Regions from separate parts of the Hyphomicrobium sp. ghe19 genome, predicted to be linked through region 2. Evidence: predicted binding sites of a transcription regulator. Region 2 holds the regulator's gene; each other region holds the start of a gene.
The links. Region 2 encodes LexA, which represses DNA repair genes until DNA is damaged. Its sites were predicted from a motif close to TGTTCNNNNTGTGTTCNG; they were not measured.

Region 1 (6,904 bases), 1.7 Mb from region 2:
CAGGCGAGCGCACTGCGCCGTTCGGAGGAAGCCGAAGACGCCGAGACTGTGCCGGAAGCGGACGCGGAGGAAGTGAGCGCTGACGCCGTGACGCTGAGCCCCGAACGTTTCGCTGCCATGCAAGCGGCCGAGCAGTTCGTGCTGACCGTTTCGATCAGAGGCTTCGGAAAGCGCTCGTCATCGTTCGAGTTCCGTACGTCGGGACGCGGCGGCAAAGGCATCGTCGCGATGGTTGTCAACGATCGCAACGGCCGCCTGCTCGCATCGTTCCCGATCGGCGGCAACGATCAGATCATGCTTGTCACCGACGGCGGTCAGCTGATCCGCTGCCCCGTGCACGACATCCGCATCGCCGGACGCAACACTCAGGGTGTTCGCATCTTCAAGACGGACGCCGATGAAAAGGTCGTTTCCGTCGAGCGGATCCCAGAGGACGAGGAAGAAGCGCAGGAAGCCGTCACGGAGTGAAATTCACCATCACTCTGACGTCATCCCGTAGAGCTCGGCGAAGGCGGAGTTCATCTGTATCAACGTCATCCCGGCGTAGGCCGGGATCTATCCAAGCCTGAAATTTGCGAAGAACTTCTGTTTGGACGGATCCCCGCCTTGGCGGGGATGACGTGGTGTGAGAGTTTTACTGCCTCGGGCATAAGCGTGAGCCGAAACGAAGAATTTGTCCGTCACCGAGTAGTGAGCACCGGCTTTCCCGCTTCGTGCAACTTGATGATCGCTTCGCTGAGCGGACATTTTGCGGCGAGCGCCGACCAGTCGCGCACTGATATTTGGAAGCGGCCTCGACGCTCGATGATCTTCGCTGCGGCGAGCGCCGAGAATGTGCGCGAAACCGTATCGGCATTGAGCGAAAGATAATCGGCGATGCTGTAGCGCGACAGCGGCAGCTCGAATGAGATCGACCGGCCGGACGGAATTCCGAGCCGGGTTCCGCTCTCCACGAGGAATGCCGCTACCCTCTCTTCCGAATTCAGCGCCGCCATCGCCGCCGCGTGCATCTGCTGTCGGGCATTCTGAGCGTTGAGACGCAGAAAGATCGTCTGCCAGAGCCGGTTGTCGCCGATCGATTCTTCGGCAAACGCCGTCGTCGTGATCTTCCAGAATTCGGCTGACCGTTGCGACTTCAGCGCAAGCCCGGGCAGCGGCGCCTGAAGTTCGGGAACGACGACGTCACCGGGATAGAGCAGCGCAGTGATGACGCGAACGCCGGAAACAACCGCGCATTCGATTCCGACCACGCCTTTGGCGACGACGTAGACGAAGCCGCTGCCAAGCGCCGCAAGCGCGCAGCAATTGCCAAGGCGCACGAACTGCGCGCGCCCTTGAAGTCTCATCAATGGCATTAGATCCGCATCGGCTCTGACGCGCTCGCCGGCGCGTTCACCGCTTCTCAAGGCGGAGTTGTAGGCCATCATGGACATGCAGCTATCTACTCCGGGGCGTTCGGCTTCTTGATTGGCCGTTATCGACCGGACGAGCGGAGCGGCATTTGATGTGAATCAATAAATGCCGTGTCGCGCGTGTCACAGACATCGAGATCGCGGCATCGATCTGACGCCGGTCAGAAGACAGCGTCCAAGGCCTCTGTGCGCCCTGCAGCGACGCACCGATAACTCCCAAAGAGACCGTTGAGTCGACAAATGTCTCGGCGGGACAGCAGGAACTCTGAGGGGAGCCGACGGATGCGAAGAGTGGGAATAGTTGTACTTCTGGCGCTAGGGCTATCGCTGAACGTCGCCAAGGCAAACGCCGGCGACTATAGCGGCGACACGCTGGTGCGCGTTCAAGGTACGCTCGTCGCGCCGGACTCGAGTGCGAAGGTCAATATAGATCCGGGTGCAGATGCCCACGTCAGCACCGAGTGGATACCGACCCTGACGCTCACCCACTTCTTCACGAAAAACGTCGCTGCCGAACTCTTTTGCTGCTTTGGGCGCTTCGACGCTAAGGGCGAAGGCAATCTCAAAGGTGCAGACCTCGGCAGCTTCTGGGTCTTCCCGCCGATCCTGACGCTCCAATATCATTTCGATCCCATCGGCGGCCTCAAGCCCTACGTCGGCGCGGGCGTTCAGTACATCCACTACTTCGACGGCGGCCGAAGTGATCTTGGCGGCGCCAAAATCAGCCTCGACGATTCCTGGGGTTTTGCCCTGCAAGGCGGCATCGACGTCGAAATCGGCCGGGGCTGGTACCTCAACGCCGACATCAAGAAAGTCTGGCTCGATACGGATGCGTCGTGGAAAGACACCGCCGTCAAGGCCGACGTCACCGTCGACCCGCTCATCGTATCCGTCGGCGTCGGCTACCGCTTCAACTTGGCGGACCTCCTCGGCTCTCGGGCAGCCCCTGCCCCGCTCAAATAGCGCTCGCGCGCCGACCGCGCGATCGCTCGCCTTGAGGCCTGGAGAAATCCGGGCCTCTTTTTTGTGCGTGCACGACGCATGCGTTTGAACGGCCTGGACGCTCCAGCCGCCTTTCAGCTAGGGATGGGATAGGGCTCAAAAACGAGGAGACCGAAAAGAGTGGAAGCAGGCGGATCGAAAGGCGTTATTTTCGTCGCGTTCGCGTGCAATCTCGGCATTGCGATCGCGAAGTTCCTGGCAGCTGCCTGGACGCAGTCCTCGGCGATGCTCTCGGAAGCGATCCACTCCGTCGTCGATACCTCGAACCAGCTCCTCCTGCTTCTCGGCATCAACCGCGCAAAGCTGCCGCCGGATGCGCAGCATCCCTTCGGCCACGGCAAGGAAATCTACTTCTGGAGCTTCATCGTCGCGATGGTGCTCTTCTCTCTTGGCGCCGGGGTCGCGATCTACGAAGGCGTCGATAAAGTCCTCCACCCGCATCCGCTCCAGAACGTTTTCATCCTTTACGCCGTGCTCGTCGTTGCGATGCTGCTCGAAGGCTATTCGACCGTGAAGGCTGTCGGTGAATTCAATAAGAGACGCCGGTCATCCGGACAGGGCTTCGTTGTGGCGCTGCGAGCCTCGAAAGACCCGACGCTCTTCGCGATCGTGCTCGAAGACCTGGCAGCGATGATCGGCTTGACGATTGCGCTTCTCGGAACAATGGCGGCGCATCTCGGCGGCTACGATTGGGCCGATGGCGTCGCCTCGATCTTGATCGGTTGCGTGCTCGCCTGCGTCGCGATCTTCATGTCGAGCGAAATCCGCTCGCTCATCGTCGGCGAAGCGGCATCCCGCCCCGTTCAAACCGGCATACGCGAAATCATCGAAACGGAAACGGGACCCGGCAAACCGATCCGTAAGATCAACGAGATTCGGACGATGCACCTCGCACCCCAGGACATCCTGGTGACGGCGAGCGTCGATTTCGATGATTGGGTAAGCGCGAGGACGGTCGAGGACGTGACGGCGCGACTGCGGACGGCGATCAAATCAAGCTACCCGGACGTGCATAATCTCTACATCGAGGTGCAGTCGGAGCAGACTTTCGCAGCGAGCAAGAACGCGTCTCATGTCCAAGTCGTTGGCAGCGCCGCCCACTAATACGCAGAACGCTGCGATTCCGCCAACGACTGTCCCTCTGTCCGAAACCTTCGCCCATCGCGGCGGCGCCGCAGGGAATTGAATACGGCGGCGACTAAACACCCGCGCAGGCGCCAATTCAAAACACACCCGCGTGACAAACAAACCCGCGTGATGATCGGCTCATCCACGCCGCGCCAAGCCGCGCGCGTGGCGGCAGGGCTCCCTTCAGGGAGTCGCCACGCGCAAACTCAAACTTCCGCACTTGGCGGCCGGCTCCCCGGAGGGGAGTCGCCAAGTGCAAACTTAAAACGGAATCTCGTCGTCGATTGCCTTGTCGAAGCCGCCCTTCGGAGCGCCGGTCTTGGCGACGCGACGTGTCTCGCCACCGCCTGAGCTCGACGAGCCGAAGCCGCCGTCGTTACCGTAATCAGCGCCGCTCTCCTGCATCCCGACCGATGCGCCACGGCCACCACCGGCGCCATCAAGCATCGTCAGCGCGCCGTTGAAGCCCTGAATGACGACTTCCGTCGAATACTTCTCGGCGCCGCTTTGATCGGTCCACTTGCGCGTCTGCAGCGCGCCCTCGATGTAGAGCTTCGCGCCCTTCTTGACGTACTGCTCGATGACCTTGCAAAGCGGCTCGCTGAAAACGACGACGCGATGCCACTCGGTCTTTTCCTTGCGTTCGCCGGTTGCCTTGTCGCGCCACGTATCGCTCGTCGCGATGCTCAAGTTGGCGATCGGGCGGCCGTCTTGCGTGCGGCGGATCTCAGGGTCCTTGCCGACATTGCCAACCAGAATGACCTTATTGACCGACCCTGCCATTCGTTCGTCTCCTTAAATAAAATGCGACGACCGCCAGACCGCAAACGCGATGGCCGCCAGACCGCAGCGCCGACGGAGTTTCTACACGCCAGCACCAATTGAGTTGCATCGACACGCCGCTCAAGGAAGCGGAATCTCTCCGCCGACATTAAAGGCTCGTCGACCGGCGTTCTTCCAATCATTTACCGTTGTCCACGGCCTTAGCGTCTGAAGTCTGGACGCCCATCAAACAGCGGCTCGTTCTCCAATTGTTCTATATAGGAAACCGCCCCATCCCCGCAAGTGGGGTCGTGCAGAGCCTCACAGTGACACTGCGAATCCTCACCCCGCGCCCCCGCTGCCAAATTGTGTTGCGGTGCCCGGAATGTCTTCTTGACTGACATGCAGCATCGTCTAGGCCGTTGTAGATAATAGCGCGAGCGCGCGCCCTCGGAGCACCACGCCGCAAATGGCTCACTACAATTGCCTCAACTGTCCGGGATATTGCTGTTCGTATCCGGTTATCGCGCTGAACAAGCGCGACGTCGAACGCCTCGCCAAGCATTTCACGCTGAAATACGAAACAGCGAAACGGCGCTTCACGCGCGAAGGCCACGGCCACAAATATCTGATGCGTCGCAAGGGCGATAAAATCTACGGCCGCATCTGCCAGTTCTTCGACACCAAGGAACGCCGCTGCACGATCTATAAGGCGCGACCAGCCGCTTGCCGCGATTATCCGGGCCACGGCCGCTGCGGATATTACGATTTCCTGATGCACGAGCGCCGCTGCCAGAACGACCCGACGTTCGCCGCGATCACCAATCATAAAGACTAATTTGTTTGCGCGTGGCGACTCGCGAAAACATCCCGCGCATGGCGGCCGGCTCCCCGGAGGGGAGTCGCCATGCGCAAACAAACAAGCTCACCACGCGCGATCAACAAAAATAAAACCCCGCCGGATCCTCGGATCACGCGCGGGGTTCTAACCTTCGATGGATGGCCCAGATTATAACCGGACCTTGATTGAGGATGCGGTTTCGCCGCCCTCACGAATAATCCAAATTGTTGTGGAAACAGCCCAGCCAAGCGCGGCCAAGTTCTCGAGAGCGCTCACCTTAGCTGCTGACCTCGCGAACGTCCTCGAGGTCTCGTCTGATAACCCGGTGGAGTCATCTCCTCTCCTCGCAAGATTGCGCCGTCACGCCTGCTACCTACCGTGTCAGTTCGGGGCCCTTACGCGCTCACGAACAGACACGGCTCGCCTTCCAAACCGCAGCTCATCGGCCCATCGGCCGAGACGCATTTACCGGAACGGTCAGCGAAAGCAGCACCGTCACACTACAAATGTGTGCCTCAAAGCTCTTGTCGTCAACCCGTCACAAAGCGGAAATCGATCACAATATCGCCCCCGCATATTTCCTCTGTTATGCAGTCGCATTGGCGTCAGGACTGAAATCAACAACGAAAGACGACAACGATGACAACAAAGAAAAGCGGCGGTTGCCTCTGTAAAAGCGTGCGTTTTGAAGTCAACGGTACGCTCAGTCCCATTCTGGCATGCCACTGCTCGCAATGCGCCAAAACGAGCGGTAACTTTGCGGCAATGACGAGCACCGCGGCCGGCAACGTTGCGATGTTGTCCGACGAAGGCCTGCGCTGGTTTCAATCGTCCGAGACGGGCAACAGGGGCTTCTGCGCACTCTGCGGCAGCAATCTGTTCTGGAAGCAAACGGATGCCCCCGACATCTACATCACAGCCGGAACACTCGACCAACCGACGGACCTCAAGATCGGCGGGCACATCTTCGTCGCGTCGAAATCCGACTACTACGACATCACCGACGGCTTGCCGCAAAAAGACGAGTGGTGACGATTGGCTGGCGGGCGCGTCACGTCGCGCGCTCCTGGGCCCCAGCGGGATGCGCCTTCACAGGCTTCGTATGGCGCAGCAGGAACACGAGCGGCATCGACAGGATGGCCAGGTACATCATGAGCCGGAAATTATCTTCATAACCGATGTTCTGCGCCTGAGCGTTGACCAGCTCATTGACGATCGCTTTGCCCTTCTCAGTATGCAGATCGATGACCGAACCCAGATCTTGAACGCCGCGGCTGTAAGGAGAGATGTGACCCGCGAGGTCCGAATGCATGATGTCCGAATTTCGGGTCAACAGAAATGACGTCACCGAGATGCCGACACTCGATCCGACATTGCGCATCAGGTTGAAGAAACCGGTCCCTTGCGCGTTGAGCGCATCCGGCAACGTCGCGAAAGCCACCGTACTCAGGGGCACGAAGACGAAGCCGAGACCGAACCCCTGGATGATCCCGGTCTTGACGATCGCCGCTTGCGAGATATCCGCGGTGAACTGGCTCATCTGATAGAGCGAGAGGGCGGTCATGGCCAGGCCGGCGAGCAGCAGATATTTGCTGTCCACGACGGTCATCAGCCGTCCAACCAACACCATCGCCACCATTGTGCCGAGGCCCCGTGGCGCAAGCACCAATCCGGCCGTCAACACCGGATAGTTCAACAGATTTTCGAGGTAGGGCGAGAGCAGCGACAGCGTCGCGAACAGCACCGCGCCGACGATGAA
Region 2 (6,904 bases):
CTCCGGCCTCAATCATTTCAGGCATCACCTCATCCGAAGGACTCGTTTTATTGCCGCTTGCAACTGCGCGACGTACCAATTCTCCCCAATTCCCCCCCTCACTCAAAAAACTTATCCCCGCTCTCGCCTCCGCTCGCATAATCGTTTCGCCCATCCGGCAAAGGGTTCGTGCGCAAGGCGTTGCGCCGGGCTCGGGTGGGGCAGCCCGACCCGGGGCGTGACGCGCGCTTCCGGACAAGGCGATCGACCGGTTCGCACAGGGTGAGAAGCCTGTGTGCGGAGCATCCCGCTGACGTAAAGTGACCGCGCTCGAGACCCTGTTCTCGGTCTGTCACGGAGCGGATCGGTTCCGAGACTTCATTGCTGCACGACCCAGCCGCGGAACCCGTCCGCTTCGTGCTTTTTGGTTGGCGCAACCGACTCGCGTTCCGCGAGCCGGCCGGTTGCGCACGCTTGTTGCGTCGTCCTTCGGTCCCCTCCGGGGAGCCGGCCACCGTGCGCGTTCGATGTTGCGCCGTTCTTCGTTGTGGGTGTTGGCGCGCGAAAGGTTCAGCGTTGAGAGGAAGCGTGGAAGCTCGGGACGAAATGGTGTCCAGCGCGGCCGCCGGTGACGGCGTTGGCGATGAGCGTTCCGAGAACGGTGACGATGACGCCTATGACGATCTGCGAGAACCAACCCTGCATGGCCCGACAATGCCCGCTCAAACAGCCCATAGTCCCAATGGCGCGTCCGGTGTTGAACCAGCGGCGACCAAGTTTCCGTCGCACGGCACGCGTGCTTTTGCGCGGCCGCGTCGCGGCGGAATTCGGGCACCCCTATTGGCGCGGGTTATTCCGGCGCGGTCTATTCCGGCGCGTCTATTCCGGTTCTGGGGCCGCCGGCTTGCAGACGAGATCGATCTGCGTGCACGTCGCGTTGCGCACGTCGATCAGCGGCTTGCACTCGGCGGCCGATTGCTCGTTCGTGCATTTCAAGGCCTTCGCGGTCGCTTCCTTGCAGAGCGCCTTCATGTCGTCGCAGCCGTCGGCGCGGGCCTCTCCTCCGCAAACGGCCAGCACCGCCACGGCTGTCAGGAACAGCGGAGACCATTTCATCTGCATTTCGCGTTCTCCCGTTACCGCTCATCAGCGGAGTTTGGATTCGCGGAGCCGTTCAATCTGGCCGCTTGGCCATGCGAGGCATTCGAGCCACTCGCGCGTGGCCATTGACGCTGTCGAATAGGGATAACGCGGGGCGCGCTTGCGGAACGAGACAAGAACGTGTAGCGTACATACATGATTTGTACCGTCATTCAGCGGGGGTCCGATCGGTGGTCAGCGTTTCGGCCCACGGTCCCCGCGCAGCCATGGAAGGCTTGAGACGAAACGCGATGCTCACCGAGAAACAGAAAGACCTCCTGCTTTTCATCCATGCGCGCATGCAGGAACGCGGCGTGCCCCCATCCTTCGACGAAATGAAGGATGCGCTGGATCTGAGGTCTAAGTCCGGCATTCACCGCCTAATCACGGCCCTGGTCGAGCGCGGTTTCATCCGCCGGCTGCCGCACAGGGCGCGGGCGATCGAGGTCATCAAGCTGCCGGACAATCAGACCGGCGGCCAGACAGGCGCCCAGAACGGCGGACAGAACATTGGGCCAAGTGCCGGCCAACACGCGGGCCACTCTTCAGGCGCGTCCGTCGCATCCATGCCTCAACGCAGCGGCTTCCAGCCGAGCGTGATCGAGGGCTCGGGACCACGGGCGAGCGTTTCTCCGCCGCCGCCGTCGCACATCATCGATGCGCGGACCGTATCGATCCCCGTCATGGGGCGGATCGCTGCCGGTACGCCGATCAGCGCCATTCAAAACCACACGCACGATATCGCCGTGCCGCCCGACATCCTGACGAACGGCGAACATTTCGCGCTCGAGGTGAAGGGCGACTCGATGATCGAGGCGGGCATTCATGACGGCGATACCGTCATTATCCGCCGGTGCAATAACGCCGAGAACGGGGACATCATCGTTGCTCTCGTCGAAGGCGAGGAAGCGACGTTGAAGCGGCTTCGCAAGAAAGGCTCGACGATTGCCCTCGAAGCGGCGAACCCCGAATTCAAGACGCGCATATTCGGGCCCGACCAGATCGACATCCAGGGCCGGCTCGTGGGGCTGTTGCGGCGCTACTGAGCTACTGGGCTACTCAGCGCTAGGAGGTCTTACTGGGCGTCGTTGGCGGCCGGCACGGCATTCGTAAACTCTGGCTCAAAGTCCGGTTCCTCGCCCGGATCGCTCTCGGCAAGCGTTCGCGGCTCGGCTTCAGCTTCCGCCATTGACCGCGGTGGCGCCGCAGCCGGCGGCGCTGCGCCGGGTGTCTCCCGTATGCGGGGTTTCGGAAGGCCGCCGGGCGTTTTCCTTTCGGGCATGACGCTCCACGGCCGTTCGCCGCGGCGGGATGCGACCGTCTCAAGGTGCACGCGCGGCTCGGGGTTATCATCGCTGCGATCGATGTATAGGGCGTAGGCGCCGTTGCGCCAACGGTCGAAGACGTCGATGACGGTCGCCGGCACCGCGCAGTCCTCGGGCTTCGGGTCGTTGATCACCAGCACATCGGCATTGAGGCAATCGTCGGTCACGGCTGCCGGATGCCGGGCGACCGCGACCGTTGCGCCTTTGACGTGGGCAATGCATCCGACCGCGTCACACGAGAACGCGTCGCCGGATTGCGCCTCGCGGGCCGTCCGTCCGTCTCCGTCGTATTCGAGCCAGCGATCCAGGTCATATTTCGCGCCCTTGTTCGGCAGTGCGGAGAGTTTCCCAGACGTATCGCGCACGGCGATCAGGCCTTTCTGGCCGATGAGAATATCCGGTCGTGACATCAATGGCGCTCCGAGCAGGCCCAGAACGCAAAGAGCGACGCCAAAGAGGCGGATTCGCGTTTGCCAAAGCGAAAGCCAAATTCCTCCCGCAAGCATGAGAATGAACGCGAATGCCGGAATTTCCGGAAGGTGGCCGACGGCGCCGGGCAGCGCGCCGACCTTGTTCGCGCACCAGGCCATGCCTTCGATGCCCCAGCCCATCGGCTTCAAGCCGAACCATTCAAGTCCGAACGGCATCAGCACCATCGCCAGCAATGCTGCGGGCATGACGATGATGTTGCAGATCGGGATGGCGATCATATTGCCGAGCACGGCATATTGCTGGCTCTGGTGAAAGTTATAGGCAGCGAGCGGAGCGACGGCCACGCTCGCGATGAGTGTCGAGGCGATGATCTCGCCGAAGAATTTCGGCACCTTCAGCGCCGGGTGCGGCCGCGACTGACGTCCGAGAAAATTACTCAGTGTTTCGTGCGACGCGATCAGGGCCGTGACGGCAGCAAACGACATCTGAAAGCCGGCGTCGAGCAGGCTTTCGGGACAGACGATGAGGATCAGGAACGCGGCGAGAGCGACGTTCCGCAACGCCAACGCGGGGCGATCGAGAAGGACGGCTCCGAAAATGATGAGGATCATCAGCGCCGAGCGCACGGTCGCAAACTGTCCGCCGGAGATCGCGAGATAGCCAATCGCGCTTATTATTCCGAGTACAGCTGCGATCTTCTTGATCGGCATCGTCAGCGCGATGAGCGGAATGGCCGCAAGCAGGAGGCGGACCGAATAGAATACGGCGCCGGCCGCGATCACCATGTGCAGGCCCGATATCGACAGGATGTGAAATAGGCCCGAATTCTTGAAGGCGTCATTCGTCGCCGCGGTGATCCCTCCTCGCTCGCCAGTGATCAGCGCCAGTGCGATCTCGCCGGTTTCTCCAGGCAGCGCCTGGCGAATGCGCGCGGCGATTGCCTGGCGAATGTTTTCGATGGAACGGCGGTACCACTGCGAAAGCGTGCCGCTATCGCTCTGGCCCTCGATCTGGGGCGCCGCGAACGCGTAGCCAACAGCGCCGACGGAATCGAACCATGCCGTGCGGGCGTAATCGAAGCCGCCCGGAAGCGGTGGTTTCGCGGGCGGCGACAGGTTTGCCTTTATCCGGATGCGGTCGCCGGGCGCCGCGGGCGAACGCGCCGACATCGTGCGCACGCGAATGACTGCCGGCGTTTGCTCGGCCGCGAGGCCCGCGATGCTCGGCGATTTGATCGTCAGGCGCTGGCCGCGCGGGATCTTCGCTTCGACCATCGTCACGGTGCCGGTGATTTCGACGCCGTGGAGCGCCTTGGTCAAAACCGGCGCGCGCACCGCTTCGACGCGCAATTTCGCGATTGCAAATCCGGTTCCGGCCAAGACAAAGGCCGTCATCACGGTCGCAGCGAGCGTTCCTCCGCGGACAGCCATGCGCGAGATGAGCGCCAGCACGAGGGGCGCACAGGCGATGATCGCTGCGGGCTCGATGGGTAATGCGAAGTAAGCCGCGATGCCCGCGCCCAGGCAAACCGGAGCCCAAAGGAAAAAGCTTTCCCGCTCGGCTTCGAGAAGAAGCGCAGCGCGGCTGATCCCGCGCTCGGGAAGCGCCGGAAATCCGATCTCTTTCGCCGCCTCCCGACCTAATTCCGGTCCCGCCGCTTCGACCGACATGCCCCGCCCAACGCGCTGCCGAAGGCCGGTATTTCCGCCCTCTTAACTTGTCCCACCTCACATGCTACGAGCGGAACCTCATTCCCTCAATGGCAGGCGAGCAAAAAGGTCCAATGTCCGTGACCACTACACCGAGTGCGCCCATCGTACGATTTGCACCCTCTCCTACTGGGTATCTGCATATCGGAGGGGCCCGCACGGCGCTTTTCAATTGGCTCTATGCCCGCGGCCGCGGCGGACGGTTCCTTCTGCGCATCGAGGATACCGATCGCGAGCGCAACAACGAGGCCGCGGTGGCCGCGATCCTCGACGGCGTCAAATGGCTCGGCCTCGACTGGGATGGCGATGTCGTTTCGCAGTTTTCGCGGGCCGATCGGCATCGGGAGGTCGCGAACGAACTCTTAAAGCGCGGCGCTGCCTACTACTGCTATTCCTCGCCCGCCGAGATCGACGCGGCGCGTGAAAAGGCAAAGGCCGAGGGCCGGCCGCAGATCTTCCTTTCGCCCTGGCGGGATCGCGATCCGCAGGACGCACCAAAAGATGTGAAGCCGACGATCCGCCTCAAGGCGCCGCGCGAGGGCGAGACCATCGTCAACGATCACGTGCAGGGCCGCGTTGCGTTTCCGAACAAGGATCTCGACGACCTGATCATTCTCAGATCAGACGGCAATCCGACGTACAATCTCGCCGTCGTCGTCGACGATCACGACATGGAGGTAACGCACGTCATCCGCGGCGCCGATCATTTGACCAACTCCGCACGCCAGACGCAGATCTACCAGGGCATGGGGTGGACCGTTCCGGAGTTCGCGCACGTGCCGCTCATTCACGGCGCGGACGGTGCGAAGCTCTCGAAGCGTCATGGCGCGCAAGGTGTCGAAGAATACCGCGATATGGGCTACCTGCCGGTCGCTCTGCGCAATTATCTCGTGCGCCTCGGCTGGAGCCACGGCGACGACGAAATCATCTCGACCGACGATCTTCTCCGCTGGTTCGACATCGACGGAATCAACAAGAGCCCGGCGCGGCTCGACTTCAAGAAGCTCGACGATCTGAACGGGCACTACATCCGCGCTTCAGGGGACGAGGAACTCGAAGCGCACGTGCGCGGAATGCTGCCTCATCTCAATTTTCAGGCGCTCGTGGAACTCCCGTCCGATCCGAAAGCGCCGGCACGTCCCGACATCGCACTGGCGCGCGAAGTGTTGCGCCAGCTTCCTGCTGTTTCGACGGGCAAGGAACTCGCGGATCTTTTCGCCGCCAAGGGATGGGGAAAATTCACGGCGGCCATTCCGTCCCTCAAAGAGCGCTCGAAGACTCTCGCGGAACTCCTTGGCGGAGCACTATTCATCGTTGCGGAGCGGCCGCTCAAACTCGAGGATAAGGCCGCGAAGCTTCTCGGGCCGGAAGGCCGTGCATCGAACGCCGAGATTCTCAAACTGCTGTCGGCCGTCTCAGAGCAGGAATGGTCGGCTGCCTTCCTTGAAGCGAAGGTAAAATCCTTTGCCGAGGAAAAGGGTTTGAAACTCGGCAATGTTGCGCAACCTCTTCGGGCAGCGCTCACCGGACGCTCGGTTTCACCGCCGGTATTCAATGTCCTTGAGGTGCTTGGCCGTGACGAGAGCCTCGGCCGTATCGGAGATGCAGCGGGATAATCCGGAATATCGATGGCTTAACGATCTCTTGCCGCACCGCAAAAAATCCGTTAAATCCTTCAATAGCCGACTGCTTTTTGAAGGCCGCCGACAGTTCTCCGGGCCGCCGACGTCCTAGTCTATTGCGACGGGAATTGCGAAAGTTAACTTCAGGCGTCGGCAGTGTCTTCCGGGGCGAAGGTGGCGAACATGAACATTCACGACAAAGCTTCCAAGGGCGGGACCAAGCCGAGCGCGACGTTGACCGTCGACAACAAGCAGGTCCAGCTTTCGGTGCGTTCCGGCAGCATTGGCCCTGACGTGATCGACGTCGCCAATCTATACAAAGATACCGGCTGCTTCACGTACGATCCCGGATTCACCTCAACGGCGAACTGCAAGAGCTCGATCACCTATATCGACGGCGATAAGGGCGAACTTCTCTATCGCGGCTATCCGATCGATCAGCTTGCGGAAAATACCAATTTCTTGGCCGTCTGCTATCTGCTGCTTTACGGCGAGTTGCCGACAAACGGCGAGTTCATCAATTTCCGCAAGACCATCACGAACCATACGATGGTTCACGAGCAGATGACGCGGTTCTTCACCGGCTACCGGCGTGACGCGCATCCGATGGCGGTCATGGTGGGCACGGTCGGTGCGTTGTCATCGTTCTATCACGACTCGACGGACATCAACGATACGGCGCAGCGCGAGGTCGCGA
Region 3 (6,904 bases), 1.7 Mb from region 2:
CGATCTGAAGATCCAGGCCGAGCGTGATCTTTGGTACGTGAAGGCCGACAGCAATCAGCTCTATCAAGTCGTCTTGAACCTCGTCCGCAATGCGCGCGATGCCATGCCGAACGGCGGCAAGCTGACGATCAAGACGCGCAATGTGCCTGAGCGCGAAAGCCAGAAGATGAGCGGCGTGCCGGGCTTCACCCCCGGCGAGTACGTCGTGATCGAAGTTGCGGACACCGGCACCGGCATGGCGCCGGAGGTCATGGAGAAAATCTTCGAGCCCTTCTTCACGACGAAGGGCGTTGGTAAGGGCACGGGCCTTGGCCTCGCGTCGGTCTACGGCATCGTCAAGCAGTCGGGCGGTTTCATTCAGCCTGAGAGCGAGATCGGCAAGGGCACGACATTCAAGGTGTTCCTGCCCCGTTACTTCGTCGAAGACGGCGAGGACGTCGAAACCGTTCTTCCGCAAACGATAGCCGCCGCCAAGAAGCAGCTTACGGCGACCGATCTGACGGGCACGGGCCGCGTGCTTCTCGTCGAAGATGAACCGGATGTCCGGCACTTCGCAACGCGGGCGCTACGGCGGCAGGGGTATCAGGTGATCGAAGCCGCGGACGGCTTGGAGGCTCTCGAGCTGATGGCCGCCAACGAAGGCGAGATCGACATCGTCGTGTCCGACGTCGTCATGCCGGAGATGGACGGTCCCGCGCTCTTCAAGGAACTCAGAAAGCGCAATCCGTCGATCAAGGTGATCTTCGTCTCGGGTTATCCGAATGAAGCCTTCCGCGAGACGATGGGCTCGGACGATTTCGCGTTCCTGCCGAAGCCGTTCTCGCTGCCGCAGCTTGCGGCCAAGGTGAAGGACGAGCTGGCGAAGTGAGCCGTGAACTTGTCGTAGCGGAAATTGGCTCCGCATACTGAGCCGACAGCCTCACACTCCCCATTCGCGAACACCACTTCGGGTCCGCTTTTTGGGCTTAAGCGGACATTCTCGGAAAGGTGAACGTGCTTCGCTTTCGACCCATTGCAGCAGTTGGCGGTCAAGCGGTTGCGCTATACGCCCACATCGGCATGGCAACACGAAAGCATCATTTGGCGGAATTCAACAATGAGGGCGTGTCATAGAAAAGTGACGTTCGACCCAACCAAAGCCCTCACGATCCGTCGAGCGCTACTTCCCGCATTCCCAGTTCTTTATACAAGCGGACCGCTCCCGTAGAATTGTCCACCTGAACTTTCAAATCGACGTGCCTCGCGCCCCGATGCCGAAATTCCCAAAATACCCTCCTCAGCAGTGCCGTCGCGATGCCGCGCCGACGCACTAGCGGATGGACAACCAAGTCTTTGATGAAGGCACTGGTCCAGCATTGGCCGACTCCCACAATGTCCTGCCGCCCATTGACAGCGACGAAACAAAGGTCGGGGGCAAACTCGTCGTCGTCTCGAAGGCTGGGCCACCACTCTTCAAATGCCCCAACGCAGCCTCCGCCTAGAGCGTAGCCGACCTCAAGTAGGCGGTGAACCGTCGGCGCATCGTCAGCGGCAAACGTCCGCACGCGATAACCGGTCGGGCAAGTTGGTGGGGCGACCGCTTCAGTTAAGTCGCGTCGTAGGCGTTGTACCCCATGCAGTTGGCCTGGCACCTCCATGGGCACGACCTGTATCCAAGACTAACGAGTATGAGCTAGGGGAGAGCCAGCGGCCACACAGCACCCGAGAAATTTATTGCGGTTGCTCACGGCTGGTTATGGCCCATTCCGGATACGGGATCGGCCAACCGCACTCGTCCGCTGTCTGACGGGAAGCGACCTAGGTTGTCGGTTGCGCCGGGCGACTCCCCTACGGGGAGCCGGCCGCCCGGCGCGAAGAGTTGTCTTAGATCTCGCCCTTCAGACCGCGCTCGAAGTATTTGTGGATGATCTTGTCCTGGTTCTCGAGCAGCCAATCGATCGAAGGCTGGTAGTTCATCGCCTTATGGATGGCGAGCGAGGTCGCCTTGCGGTGAATGTCGAATAGAACTTTGTGGTCGAGCTTCTCGATCGTGGCGACCGAAGGATGGAGCCAGACTGAAACGATGATGCCGAGGTCGTCGACCTTGTCTTTCGGCAGATCTCCCGAACGCACGGCATCGAGCACGCCCATCGCGGTCGCGTATTGGACGGTGCCCATCAGGATGCTCGTATAACGCTCGTTGTCGACGGTCACCTTGCTGACGCAGATCGTCGGCGGGCGCACCATGACGTCGGTGTTGAGAAGCGACAGGACGCGGGTGTGGCCTTTGACCTGATCGCCGAGGAGGGTCGCAAACGCGGTGCCGAACGGCCCATCCATCTCACCGATCGCAACTTCGGGTTCAGCCGCCGTTCCGGGAGGGCCGCCTGCAACAAGGGCTTCGCCGACGCGAATGCCGAAACGCCCTGATGCGGGGCGGGAAGTAGGACTGCTCATTACGTGTTCACCTTGTGCTTCGGATTATCGTTATGGCGCCGGTTTTAGACGCGGATATCGAGATACCCCAGAGCGCAGGTGGACGCGCCATAAGTTCCAGTTATGGCGCGCCGAAGGTTGCGAATTGATCCAGAACGCCTGTTTATTCGCAGGGCGTGTCGACAAGGCCGTCAGCGGCGGCCGAGTATCTGCGGCAGGTATTGGCGGCAACGGGGGTCGCCTCCTCCGTCGTTGCGACGGTCGCCGTTTTCGGGGCCGATTTCGAGGGTTCGTCTTGTGACGTCACAGAAGCCGTTTCCGGCAGACGGTCGCTCTTTTTCAGCACTGTCGTCCTCTCTGCGGCGGCCGTCAGCTTAGTGGCCTCAGCCGCCTTGGCGGCTGCGAGCTTCTGAGCTTCTCTTTTCTCGAGCGCTATAAGGCGCGCCCGTTTTGCCGCGGCTGCGGCGGCCGCAGCCTGCCGGGCTTCGGCAATGCGGCGCTCTCTTGCGCAGGCTGCTTCGTAGCGGCGACGGCGCTGCTGCTCCCAGGCGTTCTGCTCGGCAGCGTGGGCTCCGGCGCGAAGGAGGAACATGGCAAAATGGCCGCCGCCACCCATGCGCGCTTCGGCAGTCGACGCGAATGCGCTGGCGGCTACGACAGCGGCGAGGAACGTGGCAGAAATCTTGAGCACGGGAGCCTCCTTGGCTTGAACATGCACAGGAGATTGCGCCGTGGCGACAAGTGGCGCTGTTTCACCGGTTACAGGTGTAGCGCTAATAGAATTCAAGGCTCCGCGTTCGCGGGCTTTGAGAACAAAACGAGATTGACAGATTCGGAACAAATCAAGTACACAGATCCTTAATTGATGGCGTGGGGCGCTTGCCATAGGGATTGAGGGTGACACGATGGAACGGCCGGACTGGACTGTGCTCGAAGGGGGCAAAATGGATAAGAAGCAGGCGCTAGAGCAGGCACTCGCGCAGATCGACAAGGCCTTTGGCAAGGGGTCGATCATGCGGCTCGGCGCCCATGACAAGCTCGACATCGAGGCGATCTCGACGGGGTCGCTCGGTCTCGATATTGCGCTCGGTATCGGCGGATTGCCGAAGGGACGCATCATCGAGATCTATGGGCCTGAATCGTCGGGTAAGACGACGCTGGCTTTGCAGGTCGTCGCTGAAGCTCAGAAGAAGGGCGGCATTTGCGCGTTTGTCGACGCTGAACACGCGATCGATCCGGGCTACGCGAAGAAGCTCGGCGTGAAGGTCGAGGAGCTGTTGATTTCGCAGCCCGATACCGGCGAGCAGGCGTTGGAAATCGCCGATACGCTCGTGCGCTCAGGCGCCGTCGACGTGCTCGTCGTCGACTCGGTTGCGGCGCTGACGCCGAAGGCCGAGCTCGAAGGCGAGATGGGCGATAGCCTGCCGGGCCTTCAGGCGCGTCTGATGAGCCAGGCACTGCGCAAGCTGACGGGTTCGATCTCGAAGTCGAACACGATGGTGATTTTCATCAACCAGATCCGCATGAAGATCGGCGTCATGTTCGGCAATCCGGAGACGACGACGGGCGGCAATGCGCTGAAGTTCTATGCGTCCGTTCGTCTCGATATACGCCGCATCGGGCAGATCAAGGAACGCGAGGAAACCGTCGGCAACCAGACGCGCGTCAAGGTCGTCAAGAACAAGGTGGCTCCGCCCTTCAAGCAGGTCGAGTTCGACATCATGTATGGCGAAGGCATCTCGAAGGTCGGTGAGCTGATCGATCTCGGCGTCAAGGCCGGGCTCGTCGAGAAATCGGGCGCTTGGCTTTCCTATAACGGCGACCGTATCGGCCAGGGCCGCGAGAACGCGAAGACCTATCTCAAAGACAATCCGAAGGCGGCGGCCGAGTTGGAGCGGGCTATCCGCGCCAATGCCGGGCTCATCGTCGAGAAGATGCTCGCCGATCCGGGTGTTGGTGAGGATGACGGGGAAGAGCCGGACGAGGACGGGGTTCTCCCCGATGAGGAGTCTGGCAAGAAGGTCGCCAAGGCGAAGCGCTAAGGAGGCGACGATCGGCTGCTTCCGGCCGAGGTTGCTGTGCGCGGCTGTCGCCCACCGGTGAACCGATCCTCGGATCAGCCCGAGGATCGGACACCCGAGGGGGCTGGCAGGCGGGTTTTTGACGGGCGCCGGGCGTTCTGAAAATGCCGCGCCTCGCGTCATTCAGTCCGCTATCGCCTTTTCTGGACACGTTCAGAGGCCGCCGCTACAACGGCGGCCTTAAGCCGTTCCGAGGCGCGTTCTCGGAGCAAATTCACTCTCAATATCAGGCTCGAAAGCACCATATGGCCGGCGTCAGCGAAATCCGCGCTTCGTTTCTCGATTTCTTTGGAAAGAACGGGCACGAGATCGTGCCGTCGTCGCCGCTCGTGCCGCGCAACGATCCGACGCTCATGTTCACGAACGCCGGCATGGTGCAGTTCAAGAACGTCTTCACCGGTCAGGAGACGCGCGCCATTCCTCGCGCCACGTCATCGCAGAAATGCGTGCGCGCGGGCGGCAAGCACAACGACCTCGACAACGTCGGCTATACGGCGCGCCATCACACGTTCTTCGAGATGCTCGGCAACTTCTCGTTCGGCGACTACTTCAAAGAGCGCGCGATCGAGCTTGCCTGGAATTTGCTGACGAAGGACTTCGGCCTCGACAAGAAGCGGCTGCTCGTCACGATCTATCATACCGACGACGAAGCCTACGCGATCTGGAAGAAGATCTCGGGCTTCTCGGACAGCCGGATCATTCGCATCCCGACGAGCGACAACTTCTGGCAGATGGGCGACACGGGGCCGTGCGGCCCGTGCTCGGAAATTTTCTTCGATCATGGCGACAAGATTCCGGGGGGGCCTCCGGGCTCAGCCGATCAGGACGGCGATCGCTTCATCGAGATCTGGAATCTCGTGTTCATGCAGTTTGAGCAACGCGCTCCGGGAGACCGCGTCGCGCTGCCGAAGCCGTCGATCGACACGGGCATGGGGCTCGAGCGCGTCGCGGCGGTGCTGCAAGGCAAGCACGACAACTACGATATCGATCTCTTTCAGAATCTCATCCACGCCATTCGCCAGGAAGCTGCCAAGGCCGGTGCGAAGGAGAGCGGCGGCGAGGCGGGTCCCGAATTCCGCCATGTCGCGCAACGCGTCATCGCCGATCATCTTCGCTCGACGAGCTTCCTGATCGCTGACGGGGTGCTGCCGTCAAACGAGGGCCGCGGATACGTGCTCCGCCGCATCATGCGCCGCGCCATGCGCTACGCGCATCAGATGGGCTGCGTCGAACCTCTGATGTATCACCTCGTCCCCGCGCTCGTTCGCGAGATGGGGGATGCTTACCCCGAACTGGTACGCGCGCAGCCGCTGATCAGCGAGACGCTCAAGCTCGAAGAGTCGAAGTTCAAGCGCACGCTCGACAACGGTCTCAAGCTGCTCGGCGAAAGCTCGGGCAACCTCAAAAAGGGTGCGGTGTTTCCCGGCGATGTCGCGTTCAAGCTCTACGATACCTACGGTTTTCCGCTCGATCTGACCGAAGACGCGCTGAAGCCGCGCGGCATCACTGTCGATACGGCGGCGTTCGACGAAGCGATGAAGAAGCAAAAGGATGCAGCGCGCGCCGCCTGGAAGGGTTCGGGCGAGGCTGCGACCGAAGGCCAGTGGTTCGAGATCAAGGACAAGACCGGCGCCACGGAATTCCTCGGCTACGATACGGAGACGGCTGAAGGCATCATCACCGCACTCGTTTCGGGCCGTTCCGAGGCGACGGAATTGAAAGCCGGCGAAGAAGGCGCGCTGATCTTCAACCAGACGCCGTTCTACGGCGAAAGCGGCGGCCAGCTCGGCGACCAGGGGCTCGTGAAAGGCCCCAAGGGCGCAATCTTCCGCGTGACGGATACGCAGAAGAAGCTCGGCGATTTGTTCGTGCACTTCGGCAAGGTCGAGAAGGGGAGCTTCAAGGCGGGCGACGCCGTGGAGCTGGAGGTCGATCACGCGCGGCGGTCGGCGACGCGGGCCAACCATTCGGCGACGCATCTTCTGCATGAAGCTTTGCGGCAGGTGCTCGGCACGCACGTTGCGCAGAAGGGCTCGCTCGTTTCGCCCGATCGTTTGCGCTTCGACTTCTCGCACACGAAGCCGATGTCGGCGGAAGAAGTGAAGGCGGTCGAGGATATCGCGAACGCAGTGCTGCTCGAGAACACGCCGGTGGTCACCCGGCTGATGAACATCGACGACGCGCGCGCGACGGGCGCGATGGCGCTCTTCGGCGAAAAGTACGGCGAGGAAGTTCGCGTCGTGTCGATGGGATCGACGCGCCCCGGCGCCAACAAGGCATGGTCGGTCGAGCTGTGCGGCGGCACGCATGTATCGCGCACGGGCGACATCGGTCTCATCCGCGTTGTCGCCGAGAGCGGAAGTGCTGCCGGTGTGCGGCGGCTCGAGGCGCTGACGGGTGAAGGCGCC

Region 1: the regulator LexA is predicted to act here: its motif matches at 4,564-4,581, upstream of AACL53_RS05435 (single-stranded DNA-binding protein).
Region 3: the regulator LexA is predicted to act here: its motif matches at 3,249-3,266, upstream of recA (recombinase RecA).

Annotation. Positions count from the first base shown of each region.
Region 1 covers NZ_LR743509.1:1,145,614-1,152,517, reverse strand. Annotated here, with positions in the region: gene gyrA (DNA gyrase subunit A) at 1-468, shown strand, start outside; gene AACL53_RS05450 (Crp/Fnr family transcriptional regulator) at 681-1,433, opposite strand; gene AACL53_RS05445 (OmpW family protein) at 1,695-2,375, shown strand; gene AACL53_RS05440 (cation diffusion facilitator family transporter) at 2,535-3,518, shown strand; gene AACL53_RS05435 (single-stranded DNA-binding protein) at 3,804-4,325, opposite strand; gene AACL53_RS05430 (YkgJ family cysteine cluster protein) at 4,774-5,142, shown strand; gene AACL53_RS05425 (GFA family protein) at 5,785-6,177, shown strand; gene AACL53_RS05420 (DHA2 family efflux MFS transporter permease subunit) at 6,197-6,904, opposite strand, start outside.
Region 2 covers NZ_LR743509.1:2,859,582-2,866,485, forward strand. Annotated here, with positions in the region: gene AACL53_RS13720 (hypothetical protein) at 550-684, opposite strand; gene AACL53_RS13725 (hypothetical protein) at 859-1,101, opposite strand; gene lexA (transcriptional repressor LexA) at 1,371-2,165, shown strand; gene AACL53_RS13735 (ComEC/Rec2 family competence protein) at 2,195-4,546, opposite strand; gene gltX (glutamate--tRNA ligase) at 4,660-6,201, shown strand; gene gltA (citrate synthase) at 6,391-6,904, shown strand, end outside.
Region 3 covers NZ_LR743509.1:1,192,501-1,199,404, forward strand. Annotated here, with positions in the region: gene AACL53_RS05635 (ATP-binding protein) at 1-868, shown strand, start outside; gene fae (formaldehyde-activating enzyme) at 1,864-2,436, opposite strand; gene AACL53_RS05645 (hypothetical protein) at 2,579-3,106, opposite strand; gene recA (recombinase RecA) at 3,321-4,457, shown strand; gene alaS (alanine--tRNA ligase) at 4,742-6,904, shown strand, end outside.